DNA from 2 places in the Streptomyces sp. NPDC107562 genome. Region 2 is predicted to be linked to the other one. Evidence: riboswitches for the same ligand, from Rfam matches in the RefSeq annotation. Region 2 holds a riboswitch; the other holds the start of a gene.
What was found. Region 2 has a riboswitch for cyclic di-AMP ahead of ACZ7LV_RS36620 (M23 family metallopeptidase). Riboswitches for the same ligand answer to the same signal wherever they lie in the genome.
Positions count from the first base shown of each region.

Region 1: another riboswitch for cyclic di-AMP. It lies ahead of ACZ7LV_RS22415 (C40 family peptidase); the one in region 2 lies ahead of ACZ7LV_RS36620 (M23 family metallopeptidase).

Region 1 covers NZ_JBVKBE010000008.1:81,075-84,623, forward strand. Annotated here, with positions in the region: gene pcrA (DNA helicase PcrA) at 1-1,257, opposite strand, end outside; cyclic di-AMP (ydaO/yuaA leader) riboswitch at 1,569-1,722, shown strand; gene ACZ7LV_RS22415 (C40 family peptidase) at 1,731-2,927, shown strand; gene ACZ7LV_RS22420 (hypothetical protein) at 3,019-3,372, opposite strand.
Region 2 covers NZ_JBVKBE010000022.1:4,137-7,685, reverse strand. Annotated here, with positions in the region: gene ACZ7LV_RS36625 (SGNH/GDSL hydrolase family protein) at 1-387, opposite strand, end outside; gene ACZ7LV_RS36620 (M23 family metallopeptidase) at 608-1,597, opposite strand; cyclic di-AMP (ydaO/yuaA leader) riboswitch at 1,602-1,759, opposite strand; gene ACZ7LV_RS36615 (tyrosine-protein phosphatase) at 2,169-2,966, shown strand; gene ACZ7LV_RS36610 (DUF6126 family protein) at 2,988-3,107, opposite strand; gene ACZ7LV_RS36605 (helix-turn-helix domain-containing protein) at 3,104-3,549, opposite strand, start outside.

The DNA of each region.
Region 1 (3,549 bases), on a different contig from region 2:
CTCGTCGTGCTCGGAGTCGGCGACGTAGCCGGTGATGCGCGCGCCCGAGCCGGCGTTGGTCCACAGGTTCTTGGGGCGGCGGGACTCGTTGCGCTCGATGACGGCGTTGGCGGCGGAGAGGATCGTCTGCGTGGAGCGGTAGTTCTGCTCCAGCAGGATCGTCGTGGCGTTCGGGTAGTCCTCCTCGAACTGGAGGATGTTGCGGATGGTCGCGCCGCGGAAGGCGTAGATCGACTGGTCCGCGTCGCCCACCACGCACAGTTCGGCGGGCGGCAGCTCGTCCGGGCCGGGCGGTACGTCGACGTCCTCGGGGGCTCGCTCGCCGGTGCCGACGAGCTCGCGCACCAGGGCGTACTGGGCGTGGTTGGTGTCCTGGTACTCGTCGACCAGGACGTGCCGGAAGCGGCGGCGGTAGTGCTCGGCGACGTCCGGGAAGGCGCGGAGCAGGTTGACCGTCGTCATGATCAGGTCGTCGAAGTCGAGGGCGTTGGCCTCGCGCAGGCGTGACTGGTACAGCGCGTAGGCCTGGGCGAGGGTCTTCTCGAAGCCTCCCCCAGACTCCGTCTGGGAGGTGCCCCCAGTGGCCTGGGCGGCGAAGTCCTCCTCGTCGATCAGCTCGTTCTTGAGGTTGCTGATCTTGGCGCTGAAGGACTTGGGCGGGTAGCGCTTGGGGTCGAGGTCCAGGTCGCGGCAGACCAGGGACATCAGGCGCTTGCTGTCGGCGGCGTCGTAGATCGAGAAGGACGACGTGAAACCGAGCTTCTTGGACTCCCGGCGCAGGATGCGCACGCAGGCGCTGTGGAAGGTCATCACCCACATCGCGTTGGCCCGGGGGCCGACCAGTCGCTCGACGCGCTCCTTCATCTCGCCCGCGGCCTTGTTGGTGAAGGTGATCGCGAGGATCTGGCCGGGGTGCACCCCGCGCTCGGCGAGGAGGTGGGCGATGCGGTGGGTGAGGACACGCGTCTTGCCGGAGCCCGCGCCCGCCACGATGAGCAGGGGGGACCCGGCGTGCACGACGGCGGCGCGCTGGTTGTCGTTCAGCCCCTCCAGGAGCGTGGCGGCGTCCAGGGCGGGGCGCGGGGCGCCGTCGCGGTAGTAGGCGTCCCGGTCCGGAGGCGCGTCGAACTTCCCGCCGAACAGATCGTCCGGCAACGACTCCGGAGCGTGATCGTCCTCGGGCGGTGACGGAGGCTCCTCATGGGCCCGTGGGGCCTGGAGGTCCGCCAGGAAGCTGTCGTCAAAGAGGCTGCTCATCGCTCTCCGAGTCTAGGGCGCCCCACCGACAACCCGCTGCCGCCCCGGAAACATCCCGGGCCCCGGGGCCGACGGCCACCGCGGGCCCGGCCCGCCACCGCCCGGCCCGCCGTCACCAGGACCTCGGCGCCGACCAGCGCTCACGGTCCGAACACGACCTCGCGCGGCGCGTGACCACTGACTGAAGGTCACGAAAATGTATCGGGCATATCACCCACCAACCTTCACACGGGCCACACGAGTTGGCTACGGTGCCGGACAGGCCGCACGACTCTTACCGGCGAACGTCGCCGGGCCGCGCGGCCTCCGCCGAGTCCGATGCGCCCAAGGCAGCCGGAGCCGGGGACCCACCGAACTTGGGGTGAATCGACCCAAATCCCTCCGGGGAGCGGGTCGTAGGGCAACCCTTCCGAACCACCCGCCCGAACCCGACAGCTAACCCGGTAGGCGGCAGATGGAAGGAGTCGCCTCCTTTGGCGTCGCACCGCAAGTCGCGCCCCACCGGCGCGCGGGTGGCAGGCATACGCACACCGGCCCTCGCCACCGCTGCCCTGACCTCCGTGGCCCTGCTCTCCCAGACCGCCCATGCCGAGCCCTCGGCCGACGACAAGCCGAGCCTCGAGGAGGTCGAGAAGAAGGTCGACGATCTCTACCGACAGGCGGAGTCGGCGACCGAGAAGTACAACGCGGGCAAGGAGAAGACCGCGAAACAGCGCAAGCGCGTCGACACCCTCCTGGACGACGTCGCCCAGCGCACCCAGAAACTGAACGAGGCGCGTGAGGAACTGGGGACGTACGCGGCCGCCCAGTACCGCACCGGGGCCTCCGTCCCCGACACCGCCACCTTCCTGCTCGCCGACTCCCCGCAGGACTACTTCGACCAGAACCAGCTGATGGGCCGTCTGACCAACCGCCAGAAGGGCGCGGTCGACGAGTACTTCAGCGAGCAGTCGGCGACGATGAAGAAGCGCCAGGAGGCCACACGGAGCCTGGAGACGCTCACCGAGTCGCAGAGCGATCTTCAGTCGGCCAAGGCCACCGTCCAGAAGAAGCTCGCCGACGCGCGGCAGCTGCTGTCGGACCTGACCGCCGAGGAGAAGGCCCGCCTCGCGGCGATCGAGAAGAAGAAGCAGGAGGAGGCCGAGCGCAAGGCCGCCGAGCTCGCCCGGCAGCAGGCGGAGGAGCAGCGGCGCCAGGAGGCGGCCCAGCAGGAGCAGGAGTCCTCGGGCGCCGGTTCCTCGGGCGCCGGTTCCTCGGCCGGCACGGGCACCGAGTCCGGCTCCGGCGACTCCGCCTCGGACACCGGGTACGCCACCAAGGCGGAGAAGGCGCTCGCCTTCGCCCGCGCGCAGATCGGCAAGCCGTACGTCTGGGGTGCCACCGGCCCCGAGTCCTACGACTGCTCAGGCCTCACCCAGGCCGCGTGGAAGGCCGCCGGCGTCACCCTCCCGCGCACCACCTACGACCAGGTCGACGCCGGCACGACGGTCTCCGTCGCCGCCGCCCGGCCGGGCGACCTGATCTTCTTCTACGACGACGTCACCCACGTCGGCCTGTACATCGGCAACGGCATGATGATCCACGCCCCGAAGCCCGGCGCGTACGTCCGCGAGGAGTCCGTCTACTACGACGGCGAGTCCTCCATCCACAGCGTGGTCCGCCCGGCCTGACACCGGCGCCCCCAGGCGGTCGCGGAGGCGGCCGAAGGGCTCACACGCGCGCGTGCGGCGGTTTCCGCGGCACGCGCGCGTGGGACGGGCGTCAGGTCCAGAGCACGGCGATGAAGACGTTCGCCGCGGTCAGCAGTCCCACCAGGCCGAACATGCCCTTGTCGACCTTCTCGTCGTCCCGCTTCACGTAGACCAGGCCGAGGATCACGATCAGCAGCGCCAGTTTCACGCCGATCTTGATGTTGTCGACGGGCTGGTCGTCCGCCTGGTTCAGGCCGACCAGGATCACGCCGGTGACCAGCATGGTCAGTGCGCCGTGCAGCATCGCCGGGACGAATCGCGCGGTGCCCTGGCCCATCGCCTTCATCTGGGTCAGGAAGCCACCGAGGAGGGCGGCGATGCCGATGATGTGCAGGCCGACGAAGAGGTGGATGAGTACGTCCATGGGGCCGGAGCCTAATCAGGAGGGGCGCGCCCGCCCCACACCGGGCTGCCCCACACCCTGCGGCCCGGCGGCGGGCCTCCCGGCACCGGGCCGCCCCCGGCGCAAGGCGTCTGCATATATGCGCCCCATAGCAGCCCCGCGCTCCCGCCCGGCCCGGAATCGCCGCATCGGTCATCG
Region 2 (3,549 bases):
ATGCCGCAGGAGGGGAACGCCGCGGGTGTCGAAGCCGGTGGTCACGAGGACGGTGCCCACGGTGGCGGTCAGCGCGGCGACCCCGCGCTCGAAGCGCTCCGCCACGTCGTCGGGGTCGGTGCCGGGACGGATGATGTCGTTGCCGCCGGCGCTGAACGAGACCAGGTCCGGGGCGAGTTCCGCGGCCCTCGGGACCTGCTCCGCCACGATCTGGTCGAGCAGCCTGCCGCGCACGGCGAGGTTGGTGTACTGGAAGTCGCCCTCGGCCCGGCGGTCCGCGAGCAGTACGGCGAAACGGTCGGCCCAGCCGACGAACGCCCCGTCCGGGCCGGGGTCGCCGACGCCCTCGGTGAAGCTGTCCCCCACCGCCACGTACGACCCGATCACTGATGTGCTGTCACTCTTCGAATCGTCTGCCACGTCGGGACATGATTCCTGTTCGAATGTGACCTACGCGACCGTAGGCAGGGGTTGACGGACGGTGAGAAAGGCCACGGCCAAAGGATTGGTCAACTCCGGAATAAGGCCGGTGCGCCCGACGGCGGGTACGCCGAAGGCCGGACCCCGGAAGCGGGGTCCGGCCTTCGGCCGGTGTGCGAGGCGGGCGTCAGCCGACCGTCACGCCCTTGGAGGCGAGGTAGGCGACCGGGTCGACGTCCGAGCCGTAGTCCGGGGTGGTGCGGATCTCGAAGTGCAGGTGCGGGCCGGTGGAGTTGCCGGTGGAGCCCGACAGGCCTATCTGCTGGCCCCCGGTCACGCTCTGACCGCTGGAGACGGACAGCGAGGAGAGGTGGGCGTACTGGGCGTAGAAGCCGTCGGCGAGCTTGATGACGACCTGGTTGCCGTAGGAACCGGCCCAGCCCGCGGAGACGACCGTGCCCGCGCCCACGGACTTGAGCGGCGTGCCGCTCGCGGCAGCGAAGTCGACACCCGTGTGGTAGCCGCTGGCCCACATGCTGCCCGCCACGCGGTAGGCGGTGCCGACGCCGGCGCCGTCCACGGGGGCGGAGAAGCCGCCGGCGGCCGGGGCCTCGGCGGCGGCGGGCTCGGGCGCCTCCGCCTCCGCCGCGGGCTCAGAGCTCTCGGAGCTCTCGGAGCTCTCGGAGGACGGTGACGCGGTGGCCGCCGAGGAATCGGCCGCGGAGGAACCGGAGGACGACGAGGCCGGCTCGTCGGCGCCCGACTCGGCCCGCTCGCCGATCGTGAGCTTCAGACCGGGGTGGATGAGCGAGGGGTTCTCGCCGACCGCCTCCCGGTTGTCCTCGTAGAGCCGCTGCCAGCCACCGTTGACATCCTGCTCGTCGGCGATCTTCGCGAGGTAGTCGCCCACCCGCACGGAGTACGTCCGGGCGCCCGACTTCTGCGCGGCGGCCTGCTTCTCGGCGGACTGCTTCTCGGCGACCTGCTGCCGAACGGCCGTCTGCTGGGCCGGGATCGACGAGACGGCCTTCTCCGCGGCGGACTGGACCGGGGCGGCGTGGGCGCCGGCGGCCCCCATCAGCGGCAGGGCGAGCGCGGCGCCACCGGTTCCGGCGACGGCGATGGAGCGGGTGAAGCGCTGGGTCTTCGGACGGCGGTGCTTACCCTTCGCGGGCATGGCGAATTCCTCTCCGGCGCCTGCGAGGTGAGCTGTCGGGTGCGGACTGGAGATGTCCGGCCGCGTGGGGACGCGGCTGTACCCCAAGCCGTTCCGGAGACCGGAACAGGCAGTTGTACCTGTGGGTCCCCCGCTCCTGCCGAACACGGGTGGGTTAGCGCGGGCACCGGGCGGCGGCAGGATTCGGCGTCCGTCCGGATCGGGTGGAACGTAAGCGACCGAGACGCAACGGGACAAGCAAGAGGTTTCACCGGAACGCCGTTTTCGTGATCCGTTCGCCCGATTTCCGGTCACACTCCGTGCAGTGGGGCGCATGTGCATTCCGTAAACGCCCTTGAAGGCATGTGAATTACGTGAGCATGACGAGCGACGCTCGGTCACGAATATGACGCTGCTCACGTGACACTGCTCCAGGCTTCCCCATTCCAGAGCGAGTTGGAGCGAATTTCGTTATTGAGACAGAAGGTACAGAAAGGACATACGAGGCGTGTCGCCGCTGGATCGCGTGTCGTATCGTCAAGGCGTGCCCGTCGACGAGTCGCGCCGGCGGGGTGGATGGGAGGGAGCCCCCGTGACGCAGCAGGTGCCGTCGACCGAGCCCGAACTGGCCGGAGTGCGCAACTTCCGTGACGTGGGCGGGCTGCCGACGGTGGACGGACGCCGGGTGCGGCAGGGAGTGCTGTTCCGCAGCGGCCACCTCGCGCACGCCACCGCACAGGACGCCGTGTTCCTGGCCTCCCTGGAGCTGCACACGATCTTCGACTTCCGCAACGCCGCAGACCAGAAGCTGGAGGGCCCGGACGTGGAGCTGCCGGGCGTGCGCAACGTGAACCTGCCGCTGACGGACCCCGCGGACGGCGCCGAGTTCTGGAAGATGGTCCGGGACGGCGATCTGGAGCAGCTGCGCGAGGTCCTGTCCGACGGCAAGGCGGCGGACCGGATGATCACCTCGTACCGCGCGATCGTCACGGAGCGCACCGCCGAGCACTCCCAGGTGCTGCACGCCCTCGCCGAGGACAGCGTCCCCGCGCTGATGCACTGCGCCGCGGGCAAGGACCGCGCCGGCCTGTCGATCGCCGTCACGCTGCTCGCGGTGGGCGTGGAGCGCGAGGCGATCCTCGCCGACTACCTGGAGTCCAACGCCAAGCACCGCCGCTACAAGGTGCACCGGGGCGGCAGCTCCGCCTCCGCCTACTCCCCGGAGGTCATGGAGCTGCTCAGCCCGCTCTTCGACGCGCGCGCCGAGTATCTGACGGCCGCGTTCGAGACCATCGAGGCGACCTGGGGCGACGTCGACACCTATCTGGCGCAGGGGCTCGGCGTCACCCCCGGGACCCGGGAGCGACTGCGCGAGCGCCTGCTCGACTGACTCCTACTTCACCCCCGCCCCCTACTTCGCCCCGACCTCGAACAGCAGATAGAGGAAGCCGGCGAAGAGGTGTCCCGCCACGATGTAGATGACGAACCGGACCCAGATGCCGCGGGGAATCTTCCCCTCGATGTCACTCATGGCGTGTCTCCCGTGATAGGGCCGAGGCACAGCACGGCCGTGGGGCTCTGCAGCAGGGTGTGGACGAAGAGGAGGTCGACCCCGCCCGGGTCCTGGGCGGCGATGCGGTGCGGGGTCAGTGAGTCGAAATGGGCGCTGTCGCCCGGTTCGAGGGGGTGCGCGGCGTCCCCGAGGCGCAGCAGCAGCCGGCCCGTGAGGACGTAGAGCCATTCCTCACCGGGGTGCACCCGGACGATGTCGCCCTGCGAGCCGTACGGCACGTGCACGCGCAGGGCCTGCATGCCGCGGCCGGGGGCGCCGGCCTGCCAGTACGTCCAGCCGCCCGCGCCGCTGGGCTCCATGTCGGCGGCGCGCACGACGGCGTCCCGGTCGGGGACCGTCTCGCCCAGCAGCTCCGAGACGGTCGTACTGTAGACACGGGCGAGCGCCAGCAGCATCGGCA